Regions from separate parts of the Streptomyces sp. NPDC051452 genome, predicted to be linked through region 2. Evidence: riboswitches for the same ligand, from Rfam matches in the RefSeq annotation. Region 2 holds a riboswitch; each other region holds the start of a gene.
What was found. Region 2 has a riboswitch for cyclic di-AMP ahead of ACIBA9_RS24935 (transglycosylase SLT domain-containing protein). Riboswitches for the same ligand answer to the same signal wherever they lie in the genome.
Positions count from the first base shown of each region.

Region 1: another riboswitch for cyclic di-AMP. It lies ahead of ACIBA9_RS05640 (transglycosylase family protein); the one in region 2 lies ahead of ACIBA9_RS24935 (transglycosylase SLT domain-containing protein).
Region 3: another riboswitch for cyclic di-AMP. It lies ahead of ACIBA9_RS28235 (NlpC/P60 family protein); the one in region 2 lies ahead of ACIBA9_RS24935 (transglycosylase SLT domain-containing protein).
Region 4: another riboswitch for cyclic di-AMP. It lies ahead of ACIBA9_RS27105 (M23 family metallopeptidase); the one in region 2 lies ahead of ACIBA9_RS24935 (transglycosylase SLT domain-containing protein).

Region 1 is NZ_JBITEB010000002.1:75,505-79,123, reverse strand. It holds gene ACIBA9_RS05645 (transglycosylase family protein) at 1-859, shown strand, start outside; cyclic di-AMP (ydaO/yuaA leader) riboswitch at 1,042-1,214, shown strand; gene ACIBA9_RS05640 (transglycosylase family protein) at 1,219-1,947, shown strand; gene eno (phosphopyruvate hydratase) at 2,311-3,597, shown strand.
Region 2 is NZ_JBITEB010000011.1:171,306-174,924, reverse strand. It holds gene fahA (fumarylacetoacetase) at 1-678, opposite strand, end outside; gene ACIBA9_RS24940 (HAD family hydrolase) at 994-1,806, shown strand; gene ACIBA9_RS24935 (transglycosylase SLT domain-containing protein) at 1,883-2,371, opposite strand; cyclic di-AMP (ydaO/yuaA leader) riboswitch at 2,375-2,555, opposite strand; gene ACIBA9_RS24930 (polyprenyl synthetase family protein) at 3,265-3,619, shown strand, end outside.
Region 3 is NZ_JBITEB010000014.1:159,095-162,713, reverse strand. It holds gene ACIBA9_RS28235 (NlpC/P60 family protein) at 186-1,760, opposite strand; cyclic di-AMP (ydaO/yuaA leader) riboswitch at 1,768-1,939, opposite strand; gene pcrA (DNA helicase PcrA) at 2,226-3,619, shown strand, end outside.
Region 4 is NZ_JBITEB010000013.1:114,659-118,277, reverse strand. It holds gene ACIBA9_RS27120 (GNAT family N-acetyltransferase) at 1-216, opposite strand, end outside; gene ACIBA9_RS27115 (HPr family phosphocarrier protein) at 393-674, shown strand; gene ACIBA9_RS27110 (GntR family transcriptional regulator) at 911-1,597, opposite strand; gene ACIBA9_RS27105 (M23 family metallopeptidase) at 1,896-2,651, opposite strand; cyclic di-AMP (ydaO/yuaA leader) riboswitch at 2,664-2,824, opposite strand; gene ACIBA9_RS27100 (M16 family metallopeptidase) at 3,036-3,619, opposite strand, start outside.

The DNA.
Region 1 (3,619 bases), on a different contig from region 2:
GTACGGCGGCGACCAGTACGCCGACAGTGCCGACCAGGCCAGCCGCTCGCAGCAGATCGCCGTCGCCGAGAAGATCCTCGCCGACCAGGGCACCACCCCCTGGGCCACCTGCGCCCTGCTGTCCGGTCTCACCTCGAACTCGGCCCCCGTGGACGTCGACCCGGGGGTGGGCGGCTCCGGTGACACCGGCGGTTCGGGGGACACCACCGGATCGGCCGCCCCCTCCACTCCCTCCGGCGGCTCCGACTCGTCCGATGCGCCGGATTCGTCGCACTCCGAGTCCGGTTCCGGCTCCAAGGACGGGTCCGGGAAGGGCTCCGACACCGGCTCCCACGAGGGTTCCGGCTCCGCCGGCGGTCCGGGCGCCACGCCGGGCGCGCCGAGCCACGGCAAGGGCGGCGCCACGGACTCCGGCGCGGGTGCCGGGTCGAAGGGTGCGGGCACCCTCGGGTCCGACAAGTCCGCTTCGCCCGACTCGGGTGGCACGCGTGGGGGCGACAGCTCGCCGACGGCCGAACCGGGCATCGACAACTCGGACAATTACCGGCAGAGCGCCGGTTCCTGGAGCCTCGTCGACACCGGTGCCCTCAGTAGTGGTGGACGTCACCGTGGTGCGAGCGCGGACGAAAACGTGACAAAGAGTCAGGGCGGGATCGCTTCCGGCCGTCACGCCTCCCGCGAGCCGGGCACCTACACGGTCCGCGAAGGCGACTCCCTCGCCTCCATCGCCGACTCCCTTGAGGTCGACGGCGGATGGCGTGCGCTCTACGCCGACAACAAGAAGGCCCTCGGTGGCGACCCGAACCACATCAGTGCCGGTCAGACCCTGGAAGTCGCTGCCGAAACGGGCGAAAAGTAGCGGGAGTTGACGCCCGGATTCATGAGTGATGTCCGGTTTGGTGAAAGTGTGGGATGAGTCTCAGAAGCCCTGATCGTCTTTGAAATTCCGTCGATCGCCTGTCTACGGTCGAGATCGCTCGTCACCACGAGCCCCGGCAGTCGCAACGCCGAATCCTGCCAGCGGTTGCCCGGGAACAGTCGTCGCGTCAAGCGCCGAAGGCAGGAGCGGGGGACCCAAGGTAGGCGCCGGCACCAGCAGTTGAGCTGGGACCGGCTAGGGGTGGAGCCGCACTCCGCGCAAGCGGGAGTGCGGCCGGGCAACTCAACCGGCCCGAACCCGACAGCTCACCTCGCAGGCGTCGGTGAGGGGATCGATTCATGCTGTTTTCCACCAAGGGCAAGCACCGTCGTCCGTCCAAGGCCATCCGCGCCGTCGCGCTGGCCGGTGTCACCGGCGCCGCCGTCGCCGCCCCGCTGATGGCGGCCGGCAACGCCTCCGCGGCCACCACCTCCGAGTGGGACACGGTCGCCCAGTGCGAGTCCGGTGGCAACTGGTCCATCAACACCGGCAACGGCTACTACGGCGGTCTGCAGTTCTCCGCCTCCACCTGGGCCGCCTACGGCGGTACGCAGTACGCCGCCACCGCCGACAAGGCGAGCCAGGCGCAGCAGATCGCCGTCGCCGAGAAGGTCCTCGCCGCGCAGGGCAAGGGCGCCTGGCCGGTCTGCGGCACCGGCCTGTCGGGCACCCCGAACAACGGCTCCGGCTCGACGACCACCTCGTCGAGCGGCGGCTCCTCGTCGTCGAACGACACCACCGCTTCGAAGAGCACCACGTCGAAGAGCACCATCACCCGCTCCACCGACGGCCAGGCCGCCACCCGTTCCGTCGAGCGCCCCGCCGCGAAGAAGACCGTCACCACCCCGACCGGCGAGAAGGTCAAGAAGGGCGACGGCGAGTACAAGGTCGTCCAGGGCGACACCCTCAGCACGATCGCCGAGAAGCACGGCGTCAAGGGTGGCTGGGCGAAGCTGTTCGAGCTGAACAAGGACATCGTCGAGCACGCCGACCTCATCTACCCGGGCCAGCAGCTGCACCTGAAGTGACGGTCCGCTCCCGCAGGAACCACAGCGCCCTCACCTGGCCTGCCCCCTATTGACGGCCTGGTGAGGGCCGACCGCCCGTCCCCGCGGGCTCCCCGCCCCGGCGCGTGTTCCCCCGTACGCGCCGGGGCGGGGTCTTTTCGTCTCCCTGCGCTTTCCGGCCCGTCTCCCCGTGCGTTTCCGTTGTCTTCGGCCAGACCTCACCCGCACCCCCCTTTGTTCCGTGCGGAAACAATGGGTACGGTTCCCCTGTCCACGGGACGGTCGGTCGCTGGCCGACGCCCCCGGGACGGTTAGGCTCTAGTCGCAAGGCACAGCCGTAAGGCACACCGCCCCGCACTTCCAGCGTCACATCCCAAGAAGGAGATGCTCGTGCCGTCCATCGACGTCGTCGTAGCCCGGGAAATCCTGGACTCCCGAGGCAATCCCACGGTCGAGGTCGAGGTCGGCCTCGACGACGGCAGCACGGGTCGTGCCGCCGTCCCGTCCGGCGCCTCCACCGGCGCGTTCGAGGCCATCGAGCTCCGTGACGGCGACCCCAACCGCTACCAGGGCAAGGGTGTCGAGAAGGCCGTCCTCGCCGTCATCGAGCAGATCGGCCCGGAGCTGGTCGGCTACGACGCCACCGAGCAGCGCCTGATCGACCAGGCCATGTTCGACCTGGACGCCACCGACAACAAGGGCTCCCTCGGCGCCAACGCCATCCTGGGCGTCTCCCTGGCCGTCGCGCACGCCGCCTCCGAGGCGTCGGACCTGCCGCTCTTCCGCTACCTGGGCGGCCCGAACGCGCACCTGCTGCCCGTTCCGATGATGAACATCCTGAACGGCGGCTCGCACGCCGACTCCAACGTGGACATCCAGGAGTTCATGATCGCCCCGATCGGCGCGGAGTCCTTCTCCGAGGCGCTGCGCTGGGGTGCCGAGGTCTACCACACCCTCAAGAAGGTGCTGAAGACCAAGGGCCTGTCCACCGGCCTCGGCGACGAGGGCGGCTTCGCCCCGAACCTGGAGTCCAACCGCGCCGCCCTCGACCTCATCCTCGAGGCCATCAAGCAGGCCGGTTACGTGCCCGGCGAGCAGATCGCGCTCGCGCTCGACGTCGCCGCGTCCGAGTTCTACAAGGACGGCAAGTACGAGTTCGAGGGCAAGTCCCGCTCGGCCGCCGAGATGACCGAGTACTACGAGGAGCTCGTCTCCGCGTACCCGCTCGTCTCCATCGAGGACCCGCTGTACGAGGACGACTGGGCCGGCTGGAAGGTCATCACCGACAAGCTGGGCGACAAGGTCCAGATCGTCGGCGACGACCTCTTCGTCACCAACCCCGAGCGCCTGGCCCGCGGCATCGAGGAGGGCTCCGCCAACGCCCTGCTCGTCAAGGTCAACCAGATCGGTTCGCTGACCGAGACCCTGGACGCCGTCGAGCTGGCCCAGCGCAACGGCTTCAAGTGCATGATGTCCCACCGCTCCGGCGAGACCGAGGACGTCACCATCGCCGACCTCGCCGTCGCGGTGAACTGCGGCCAGATCAAGACCGGCGCCCCGGCCCGCTCGGACCGAGTCGCCAAGTACAACCAGCTCCTGCGCATCGAGGAGATCCTCGACGACGCCGCGGTGTACGCGGGCCGCTCGGCCTTCCCGCGCTTCAAGGGCTGATTGCCCGGGCTAGTCCTAGCCA
Region 2 (3,619 bases):
CCAGTCGTTCAGCAGGCACAGCCCGAAGACGTGCTCCCGGAAGCCGTCGAGCGGGACCGGGCCGCCCAGCCGCGAGGGCACGCCCACGACGAAGCCGACCTCCGCCTCGATGTCCAGCCGGACCGACGGGCCGAAGACGGGGGCGGGATCACCGGGGCCCTTGCGCTGCCCGGACGGCCGCCGTACGTCCGTGCCCGAGACGACGACCGTGCCGGACCGGCCGTGATAGCCGATCGGCAGGTGCTTCCAGTTGGGGGTGAGGGAGTCCTCCGCCTCCGGGCGGAAGATCTGGCCGACGTTCCTGGCGTGGTTCTCCGAGGCGTAGAAGTCGACGTAGTCGGCGACCTCGAAGGGCAGGTGGAGGGTGACCGACGACAAGGGGTGGAAGAGCGGTTCGACCTTCGGCCGGTGTGCCGGCTCCGTCACCCACTCGGTCAGCGCCTGCCGCACCTGCGACCAGACCGTGGGCCCGGCCGCCAGCAGGGGGTTGAGGGTGGGCCGCACAAGCAGGGAGCCGTGCGGTGAGCCGAGGGCGGCGGCCGCGGCGCCCGCGTCGAGAACGTGGTCCCCGAGCCGGACACCGACCCTCCGCTCCGTGCTGCCGGAGGGCGAGAACACGCCATAGGGAAGGTTGTGCGGGCCGAAGGGGTCGCCCTCGGGGACGTCGAAGGGGGGCATGGGGTGCTGCCTCGCTCTCATCCAGGCCATGCATGGCTCTGCGTTCCATGTGGTCGGGCCACACGTTACGGCCGGGATGCGTGTCTTGGGCAGTGCCCTCGGGCGTCACCTCGGGGAGCGGCCGAAAGTCATCGGAGGATGATCGGATGACGGCTCCGGCGCACGACCGCGTGAGGTGCCGCCGGGTGAGGCCGCGGAAGCCGGTCCGCCGCCCACCGCACCCCTTCCGAGCGGCGCTCTCCCGGGGCTGGACGGCACGTAAGTGCGCGCGATCACGGGTGAGTCGGCGAGGCGCGGTGTCCGTATTCTCTGATCATGGCACCCACCCCCGCGTACGCACTGATCGCCACCGACCTGGACGGGACGCTGTTGCGTGGCGACGACACGGTCTCCGACCGGTCGCTCGCCGCGCTCGCGCGGGTGGCGCGGGCGGGCGCCCGGCACCTGGTGGTCACGGGCTGGCCGGCCCCGCGGGTTCGGTCCCTGCTGGCGGGCCTCGGCCGCGCCGACCTCGCGGTGTGCGGACAGGGTGCCCAGCTCTACGACGCCGCGTCCGGCCGGCTGGTCTGGTCGGTCCGGCTGGACCGGGAACTGGCCGAGGCCGCGCTCGGCAAGATCGAGGCGGAGGTGGGGCAGGTCCACGCGGCCGTCGACCAGGACGGCGTGGACGGTCTCACGCTCGTCGAGCCCGGGTATCTGATGCCGCGCCCGACCCTGCCCGCGGTCCGGGTCGCCCGGCGCGACGACCTGTGGCGCGCGCCCATCAGCAAGGTGCTGCTGCGCCACGCCACCCTGACCGACGACGAGTTGGCGGCCGTCGCGCGGGCGGCGGTGGGCTCGCTGGCCACCGTCACCATGTCGGGGCCGGGGACCGTGGAGCTCCAGCCGCACGGGGTGACCAAGGCGACCGGTCTCGCGCTGGCCGCCGAACGGCTCGGGGTCGAGCCGGAACAGGCCCTCGCCTTCGGGGACATGCCCAATGACATCCCGATGTTCGACTGGGCGGCCCACGGGGTCGCCATGGCCAACGCGCATCCCGAACTCAAGGCGGTGGCCGATGAGATCACCCGGTCGAACGAGGACGACGGCATCGCCGTCGTCCTCGAAAAGATCTTCCCGACCGGCTGACCGGCTGACCGGTGACCGGCTGACCGGCACCTTCCCTACGTCGGTGCCGGTGCGCCGTCCCTCGGTGCGTGCCGCGTCAGTACGCGCCGAACACGTTGTCGATCGACCCGTAGCGCGCGGCCGCGTAGTTGCAGGCGGCGGTGATGTTCGCGACCGGGTCGTAGATGTTGAACGAGGTTCCGGCCACGTGGTACGCGTTGAAGGTCGGGTCGATGACCTGGAGCAGACCCTTGGACGGGATGCCCTTGGCCGCGTTGGAGTCCCACAGGTTGATGGCCGCCGGGTTGCCGGACGACTCCCGGATGATGTTGCGGTAGATGCCGTTGTAGGTACCCGGGATGTGCTTCTGGGCCATGATCGCGAGCGACTCGCGGATCCAGCCGTCGAGGTTGTTCGGGTAACCGGCGGGCGTGGTGGACGCGGTCTTGGCCGCCGGGGTGGCCGCGGAGGCGCTGGCCGCGCCGATCAGCGGAAGGGCGAGCACGGCGGCGCCGGTGCCGAGGACGGCGAGCTTGCGGACGAGGCGGTTGGAGCGAACGCGGCGGGGCTGAGCGGCAGCAGGCATGGGGAAGTTCCTCTCCGGCGCCTGCGAGGTGAGCTGTCGGGTTCGGGCGGGGAGGTGCCCGGTCGCGCTCCGGTAGAGCGCGACTTAACCCCTAGCCGTTCCGGTGCGACATGTGCCGTCCGGTCCGGCGACTTACCTGGTTCCCCCGCTCCTGCCCTGCGAATGAGTTCGTCGATGGGTATGCGGGTGGCGGCAGGATTAGGCGTCCACCCGATGGCCGGGAACGTATGCGAGAGCACATGTCGGGAACAAGCACCGGATTCATACAACGCACTATTTGACCTTGATCGGGGCCGTATGAGGTACTTGATCCTTTGCGGTTGCCAACCCTCAACTCGCCGATGGCAAACGGGAAAAGGTGTCTCCGGGCGGGTGGGGTGACGCCGGGGGCCACGTGACCCAACTCACGAAATAGCAAAACCCTGCAAATCAGACATGAGGGATTAGGGCGATTCGCTCCGAAAATTGGACAGTGGGGGGATCCGTGACGCGCCGTCGGTCGTTCTCGTCATGACCGGGGGCGCGCGGATGGGATCGGGCGGCGCGGGAAGAGGGGAGAGGAGGGGGGAGGGGGAGGAATGGATCGCGCGGGCGGATCCGGCCGTGGTCGCGCACCCCTCCGGGGGGTCCCGGCGGACGGCCGGCGGGGACGCCGCGCCGCTCCGCTCACCCCCAGGTCGCGACAAACCCCGCCGAGTCATGTTAAGTCGAGAGGTATCCGCCCTTACTATCCGATCAAAACCATACCGGTCATGATCCGATACGGCCCGGGCTGGACCGGTGGGCGCTATCGGTGATCGAAACAGGACCGGATACGCTGACTTGAGTGATGGCAGCGACCTATCGACAAACCGTGTAATCGCCAGCAGACACCAGCAGACAGGAGACCCCTCGTGACCGTCGTCGGGCCGTTCGGGCTGAGCGTGCGGGACCAGGCTCTGGAAGCCGATGTCCAGGTGGGATTGGCGGCTGTCGAGGAGGGGCTGCTCGAGGCCACGAAGAGCGAGGTCCCCTTCATCACGGAGGCCGCCCAGCACCTGGTGCGGGCCGGTGGGAAGCGGTTCCGGCCGCTGCTCGTGATGCTCGCGGCGCAGTTCGGCGATCCCTACGCGCCGGGCATCGTGCCGTCGGCCGTCGTCGTGGAGCTGACGCACCTCGCCACGCTGTATCACGACGACGTCATGGACGAGGCGGCCGTGCGGCGCGGCGTGGACAGCGCCAACACGCGCTGGGGCAACTCGGTCGCGG
Region 3 (3,619 bases), on a different contig from region 2:
TGGGGCGCAAACAACCGGCACGCGCGTGTGAGGGGTGACGACGACGGGGTCCGTAGGTCCGGACAGGGGCACTGCGCGCTCCGGGCGGTGGGGCCCCGCGATCCGGGAAGACGGGACGCGCGAACCGATGGGCGGGACGCGCGGCCCGTGACGGATATCCGCGAGGGGATCCGCGAGAAGAACGGTCAGGCCGGCCGCACCACGCTGTGGATGACCGACCCTCCGGAGAGGTCGACCGGCGCCTCGCGGACGTACCCGCCGGGCCTCGGGGCGTGGATCATCATCCCGTTGCCCGTGCAGAGGCCGACGTGGCTGCCGTCGGCGTGGAAGAAGACCAGGTCACCAGCGCGGGCGTCGGCGAGCGGGACCGGAGCTCCCGCCGCTGCCTGGGCCTGGGCGGAACGCGGCAGGGTGACTCCGGCGGCCTTCCAGGCGGCCTGGGTGAGGCCGGAGCAGTCGTACGAGCCCGGTCCACTGGCGCCGCTCACATACGGCTTGCCGAGCTGGGCCCGGGCGAAGGCGACCGCCTTCCCCGCCTTCGTGGCCTGCTGCGAGCCCGGGGACATGTGCGCCGCCGGGAGGGGCGCCGCCGACGTGGTCGGCGCAGCGGCGGTCGTTCCCGGGGCGATCGACCCCGGGGTGACCGACCCTGACGCGATCGGCCCCGGAGCGGTCGTCACTGGTGCGGTCGTCACTGGTGCGATCGGCCCCGGAGCGGTTGCCTCCGACTGCGGCCGGTCGAGTGCTGCCTGCGGGTCTCGCGTCGCCGACCACGGCACCCCGAGGGCATCCGATCCGCCGAAGGTGTGCGACCCACTGAGCGTGTGCGACCCGCCGAAGGTGTCGGACCCACCGAAGGTGTCCAACCCGCCGAGGGTATCCGGCCGGCCGTGTGGGTGGGGCCGGCCGAAGGTGTCAGGACCGCCGAGGGCCTCCGACTCGGCGAAGGTGTGCGACCCGCCGAAGGTGTCCGACCCACCCGGGGTGTCCGGCCGGCCATGGAACCGCCCGAAGGCATCCGACCCACTGAGAGCATCCGACCCACCCAAAACGTGCGCCCCACCCAAAACGTGCGCCCCACCCAAGGTGTGCGCCCCACCCAAGGTGCCCGCCCCACCCAAGGTGCCCGCCCCGCCGAAGGTGTCCGGTCGGCCGAGGGTGTCCCGGCCGGTGAGCGAGGTCGGGTGGTCGGGGGTGGTCTGCCGGGAGTCCGCCTGGGAGGTGAGCCGGGACAGCAGCTCGCGCGCGGTGGCGAGCTTGTACTGGATCGCCGCCTTGGCGGCCTGCACGTCGTAGTGCCCGGCGTCCGGCGTCCGGGGACTCCTGGCGTTTCTGCCCCGCTCGGCCGCGTCCTTCACGCGCGAGGCGAGCCGGTTCATCACCCTGTTCTGGGCGAAGTGGTCCTGGGGATACTCGGCGAGCAGCGAGGCGGCCACGTCCGGGGCGGGCGGGAACGGATCCCGGGCCTCGCGGGCCTTGGCGAGCCGCGCCGCGCGCCGGGCCTCCGCCTGACGGGTCTCGTCGGCGCGCGCCCGGTGCCGGGCCGCCGGTTCTTCCTCCGGTGGCGGGTCGGCCAGGCGGTACAGCTCGTCGATCTTCTTCTCGATCTCCTCCAGGCTCGGCCTGCCGTCGTCGGCGGACACGGCCTCGGCCGTCTGGGACAGGACGGCCACGGAGGTGACGGCGGCGGTGGCGAGGGCGGAGCCATGAAGGCCCGGTCCACGGGTGCCGCCGGGGCGCGGCTTGCGGTGCGACGCCAAGGGAGGCGACTCCTTCCAACATGCCGCCTACCGGGTTAGCTGTCGGGTTCGGGCGGGTGGTTCGGAAGGGTTGCCCTACGGCGTCGTCCCGGGCGGGAGTCGGCCGATTCACCCCAGGATCGGTGGGTCCCCGGCTCCGGGCACCGTGCGGGGCGCGCCGGACTCGGCGGAGGCCGCGCGGCCCGGCGAGGTTCGCCGGAGAGGGGTCGTGCGGCCTGAGGGAAACCTAACCAACTCGTGTGACTTCTGTGAAGGTTGGTGCGAGGTATGTCCGATACATTTCCGTGACCTGAGGGCACTTTCACACCGGTGTCACCGGCCGCTTCCACAGGGTGAGGAAAAGATCGTGCCTGGTGGGGCGCTGACCGGCGCCCCGGGGCACATCCCGGCGGTGGCCCCGCTCGCGGGACCGGGTTCGAGGGACGGCGACCGGTTGTCGGTGGGGCGCCCTAGACTCGGAGAGCGATGAGCAGCCTCTTTGACGACAGCTTCCTGGCGGACCTCCAGCCCCCTCGCGGGCACGCGGAGGAGCCCCCGCCGCCCCCCGAGGACGAGCACGCTCCGGAGCCGCTTCCGGACGATCTGTTCGGCGGGAAGTTCGACGCGCCGCCGGACCGGGACGCCTACTACCGCGACGGCGCCCCGCGCCCCGCCCTCGACGCGGCGGCCCTGCTGGCGGGGCTGAACGACAACCAGCGCGCCGCGGTCGTGCACGCCGGCTCCCCGCTGCTCATCGTCGCGGGCGCCGGTTCCGGCAAGACGCGTGTGCTCACCCACCGCATCGCCTACCTGCTCGCCGAGCGCGCCGTGCACCCGGGCCAGATCCTCGCGATCACCTTCACCAACAAGGCCGCGGGCGAGATGAAGGAGCGCGTCGAGCAGCTCGTGGGACCGCGGGCGAACGCGATGTGGGTGATGACCTTCCACAGCGCGTGTGTGCGGATCCTGCGGCGCGAGTCGAAGAAGCTCGGCTTCACGTCCTCCTTCTCGATCTACGACGCCGCCGACAGCAAGCGCCTGATGGCCCTGGTCTGCCGCGACCTGGACCTCGACCCCAAGCGCTTCCCGCCCAAGTCCTTCAGCGCCAAGATCAGCAACCTGAAGAACGAGCTGATCGACGAGGAGGACTTCGCCGGTCAGGCCACCGACGGATTCGAGAAGACCCTCGCCCAGGCCTACGCGCTGTACCAGTCCCGGCTGCGCGAGGCGAACGCGCTCGACTTCGACGACCTGATCATGACGACGGTCAACCTGCTGCGGGCCTTCCCGGACGTCGCGGACCACTACCGCCGCCGCTTCCGGCACGTCCTGGTCGACGAGTACCAGGACACCAACCACGCCCAGTACGCCCTCGTGCGGGAACTCGTCGGCACGGGCGAGCGCGCCGCCGGGGACGTCGACACCCCGCCCCGCGAGGACGACCTGCCGCCCGCCGAGCTGTGCGTCGTGGGTGACGCGGACCAGTCGATCTACGCCTTCCGGGGCGCGACGATCCGCAACATCCTCCAGTTCGAGGAGGACTACCCCAGCGCGACGACGATCCTGCTGGAGCAGAACTACCGCTCCTCGCAGACCATCCTGTCGGCGGCCAACGCGGTCATCGAGCGCAACGAGTCCCGGCGCCCGAAGAACCTGTGGACCAACGCCGGCCAGGGCGCGCTGATCACCGGGTACGTCGCCGACACCGAGCACGACGAGGCCCAGTTCGTCGCGGAGGAGATAGACCGCCTCACGGACGCCGGCGAGGCCAGGGCCGGCGATGTCGCCGTCTTCTACCGCACCAACGCCCAGTCCCGTGTCTTCGAAGAGGTCTTCATCCGCGTCGGCCTGCCCTACAAGGTCGTCGGCGGCGTCCGCTT
Region 4 (3,619 bases), on a different contig from region 2:
GTCCTTGGCGGAGAGCCGGGGGTAGGGCGCGAAGAAGCGGTAGTACTTCGACTCGTCCGACACCTGCTCGTAGAAGCTGACCAGGCGGTCCGCGTCGTCGACGGTGATGGGCCGGATACGCGCGGTGCCGCCGTCGCGCAGCACCACGTCCGCCTCCCAGTGGGCGGGGTACTCGTGCCCGTCCTGCCGGTCCTGCCGGTCCGCCGAGGTCTGCATGGGCCCCAGAGTACGGCTCGCGTACGACAGCAGCGCGAGGCAGTGTATGAAGGACGGATGCCGGACCGAGGCCGCGGTCCGGCACCTTGCCGGGAGGGGCGACGACCCGCTCCGGGCATGCTTCACACTATGGGAAACTGGTCTAGACAACCCTGAACACCGAAGGGCAGCAACACATGGCTGAGCGCCGCGTCAACGTCGGCTGGGCCGAGGGCCTCCACGCCCGTCCCGCCTCCATCTTCGTCCGAGCCGCCACGGCCGCAGGCGTCCCGGTCACGATCGCCAAGGCCGGGGGCGACCCGGTCAACGCGGCCTCCATGCTGGCCGTCCTGGGCCTGGGCGCCCAGGGTGGCGAGGAGATCGTCCTCGCCTCCGACGCCGACGGCGCGGACGCCGCGCTGGACCGGCTGGCCAAGCTGGTCGCCGAGGGCCTGGAAGAGCTGCCCGAGACCGTCTGAGCCACCCGCGCGCACGATGGAGCCGCGTCGCCCCTTCCGGGGCGGCGCGGCTTCGCCGTACGGGCGCGTACTCCGCTCGATTCACGGTCGCCCACGCGCCGAATTCCGGCCCGCTCGAATTTCGGGCGCGGCGACAGCGATGGCAGCGACGGCGGAAGTGGTGGCGGCAGCGGCAATGGCGGCGGCAATTCATTTCCGCCCCCGATTCCCCCCTCCTTTTGTATACAGCACTCGCGTTAATTCCGAGGACCCGACATGTTTACGGCATGTTGCGAAGTCCTCACACGCTCCGCGGTGCCGGAAAAGCGAAGACGGTGCACGGCGGTGACGCGCTCGGCGTGCAGCGCCGTGACCGCCCGCGCGCGCTCACCGTCGCCGCGCGCCACCGCGTCGACGATCGCGCCGTGCTCCGCCCAGGACTCCCGCGGGCTCGGCGGCGCGTCCACCGCGTACATCCAGGCGATCTTGTGGCGCAGCTGGGTGAGCGTCGAGGCCAGTGGCGGGCTGCCGGAGGCCTGGGCGAGCGTCTCGTGGAACCAGCCGCCCAGTGAACGCAGATCCTCGCCACTGCCTCCGCGGGCCCGCTCCTGGCCGAGTCGGACCAGGCCGCGCAACACCTTGAGGTGGGCCTCCGTGCGCCGCTGCGCGGCTCGGGCGGCCCCCAGCGGCTCCAGCAGCGCGCGCATCTCCAGCAGGTCGGCGGCCTCGTGCTCGGTGGGCTCGGCCACGCAGGCGCCCGCGTGCCGGCGGGTCACCACGAAGCCCTCCGCCTCCAGGGTGCGCAGCGCCTCGCGGACGGGGACGCGCGAGACGCCGTAGCGGCGGGCCAGTACTTCCTCGGTGAGGCGGCTGCCGCGTTCGTGGACGCCGGCGACGATGTCGTCCCGGATCGCCGTGCACACCGAGTGCGCCGGAATACGCATGACCGACCTCCGTCTTAATCCCCGTGAAACGCCGACGATGGACGTATGTTCTCGTGACTCTATTCCAAGAGACCGGAATTTCCGATGGCAGTTCCTGATCCATGCTTATTTTTTGGACGCGGGGCGGTGGAGACGGTGGCCATGACTGACGGCCGCGACCATGGCGGCGGACCGGGTGGCGGCCTTCAGGGCAGCCCTGGCGGCGATCTTCCGAAAACGGCGAAAGCCCCGGTTCGGTGGACCGGGGCTTTCGGGTGCGGTGCTCGGGCCCACGCGCGCGTGGGCGTAGGCGTGGGCGTCAGACGTTCACTCCGTGATTGCGGAGGTAGGCGACGGGGTCGACGTCGGAGCCGTAGTCGGGGCCCGTCCGGGCCTCGAAGTGGAGGTGCGGGCCGGTGGTGTTGCCGGTCGCGCCGGACAGGCCGATCTGCTGGCCCGGCATGACCTTCTGGCCGACGGTGACACCGATGGACGACAGGTGGCCGTACTGGGTGTACATGCCGTCGGCCATCCGGATCACGATCTCGTTGCCGTACGCGCCACCCCAGCCGGTGGAGACCACGGTGCCGGAACCGACCGCGTGGACGGTCGTGCCGCTGGCCGCGTGGAAGTCGATGCCGGTGTGCGAGCCGGAGGACCACAGGGAGCTGCTCGCCTTGTAGCCCGTGGAGACGTAGGAGTGCGCGATCGGGGCGACGAAGGCGTTCAGCCGCTTGCGCTCCGCCTCGCGGGCCGCGCGTTCCTTGGCCTGGCGCTCCAGCTTCGCCTTCTCGGCGGCCGCCTTCGCCGCGGCCTGCTCGGCCGCCTGCTGTTCGGCGGCCTGCTGCTGGGCCGTCGCCTGTGCGTCGATCTGCTCGGCCACGCCGTCGCTCACGGTGAGCACGGGCGTCAGGCCGGTCTGCTCCACGGGGTTCTCGGCGGCGAGTGCCGGGGACGCGGCGAGGGTGCCGATGACACCGGTGGTGGTGAGGGCCGCGATACCGGCCGCCTGAGCGGTGGTGCGCTTGACCCGGCCGGGCTTGCGGTGCTTCCCGGTGGCGCACATGAACGCCATGAAGTGGCTGGTCCTTTCCTTCCCTCTCGCCTACCGGGTTAGCTGACGGGTTCGGAGCAGGAAGGTCTCCTACGGGCCCCCTCGCTCACGCGCGGGCGCCCGATTCACCCCAGGGACGATGGGTCCCCGGCTCCCCTGGCTCGCGCCGTACGGGGACTCGGCGATGACTGTCCGGTGCCGCGGGCGCGGCGCACTGCCTGACGAACAGTCCGGATGAAGGTACGTAGGCGCGCTTCCGATCCTCAAACGGATCCGGGTATTTGTAGCGCATCCCACAGGCCAGACAGGCAACCTCCGCCCCAAATCGGGCATCTGGGAGGGTGAGTGGGACAACGTGGGGCCCTGACGGCCCGTAGGTCGTCAGGGCCCCACGCGCGCGTGGCGCTACTCCGCGGCGACGACGGTGACTTCGCCGATGCCCAGCGCCTCGACCGGCGCCTTGATCTGCGCGGCGTCCCCGACGAGGACGGTCACCAGCCGGTCCACCGGGAAGGCGTTGACGACGGCAGCGGTGGCCTCCACCGTGCCCGTCGCGGCCAGCTGCCGGTACAGCGTCGCCTGGAAGTCGTCGGGCAGGTGCTGCTCGACCTGGTCGGCCAGGGTGCTCGCGACGGCCGCCGCGGTCTCGTACTTCAGCGGCGCCACCCCGACCAGGTTCTGCACGGCCACGTCACGCTCGGCGTCGGTCAGACCCTGCGCCGCGAGGGTGCGCAGCACCTTCCACAGGTCGTCCAGCGCCGGGCCGGTGTTGGGGGTGTCCACCGAGCCGCTGATGGCGAGCATCGAGGCGCCGGTGCCATCCGGGGCGGACCTGAGGACCTGCCCGAAGGAGCGCACACCGTAGGTGTAGCCCTTCTCCTCGCGCAGGACGCGGTCCAGGCGGGAGGTGAGCGTGCCGCCCAGGCAGTAGGTGCCGAGCACCTGGGCCGGCCAGACGCGGTCGTGCCGGTCCGGGCCGACGCGGCCGA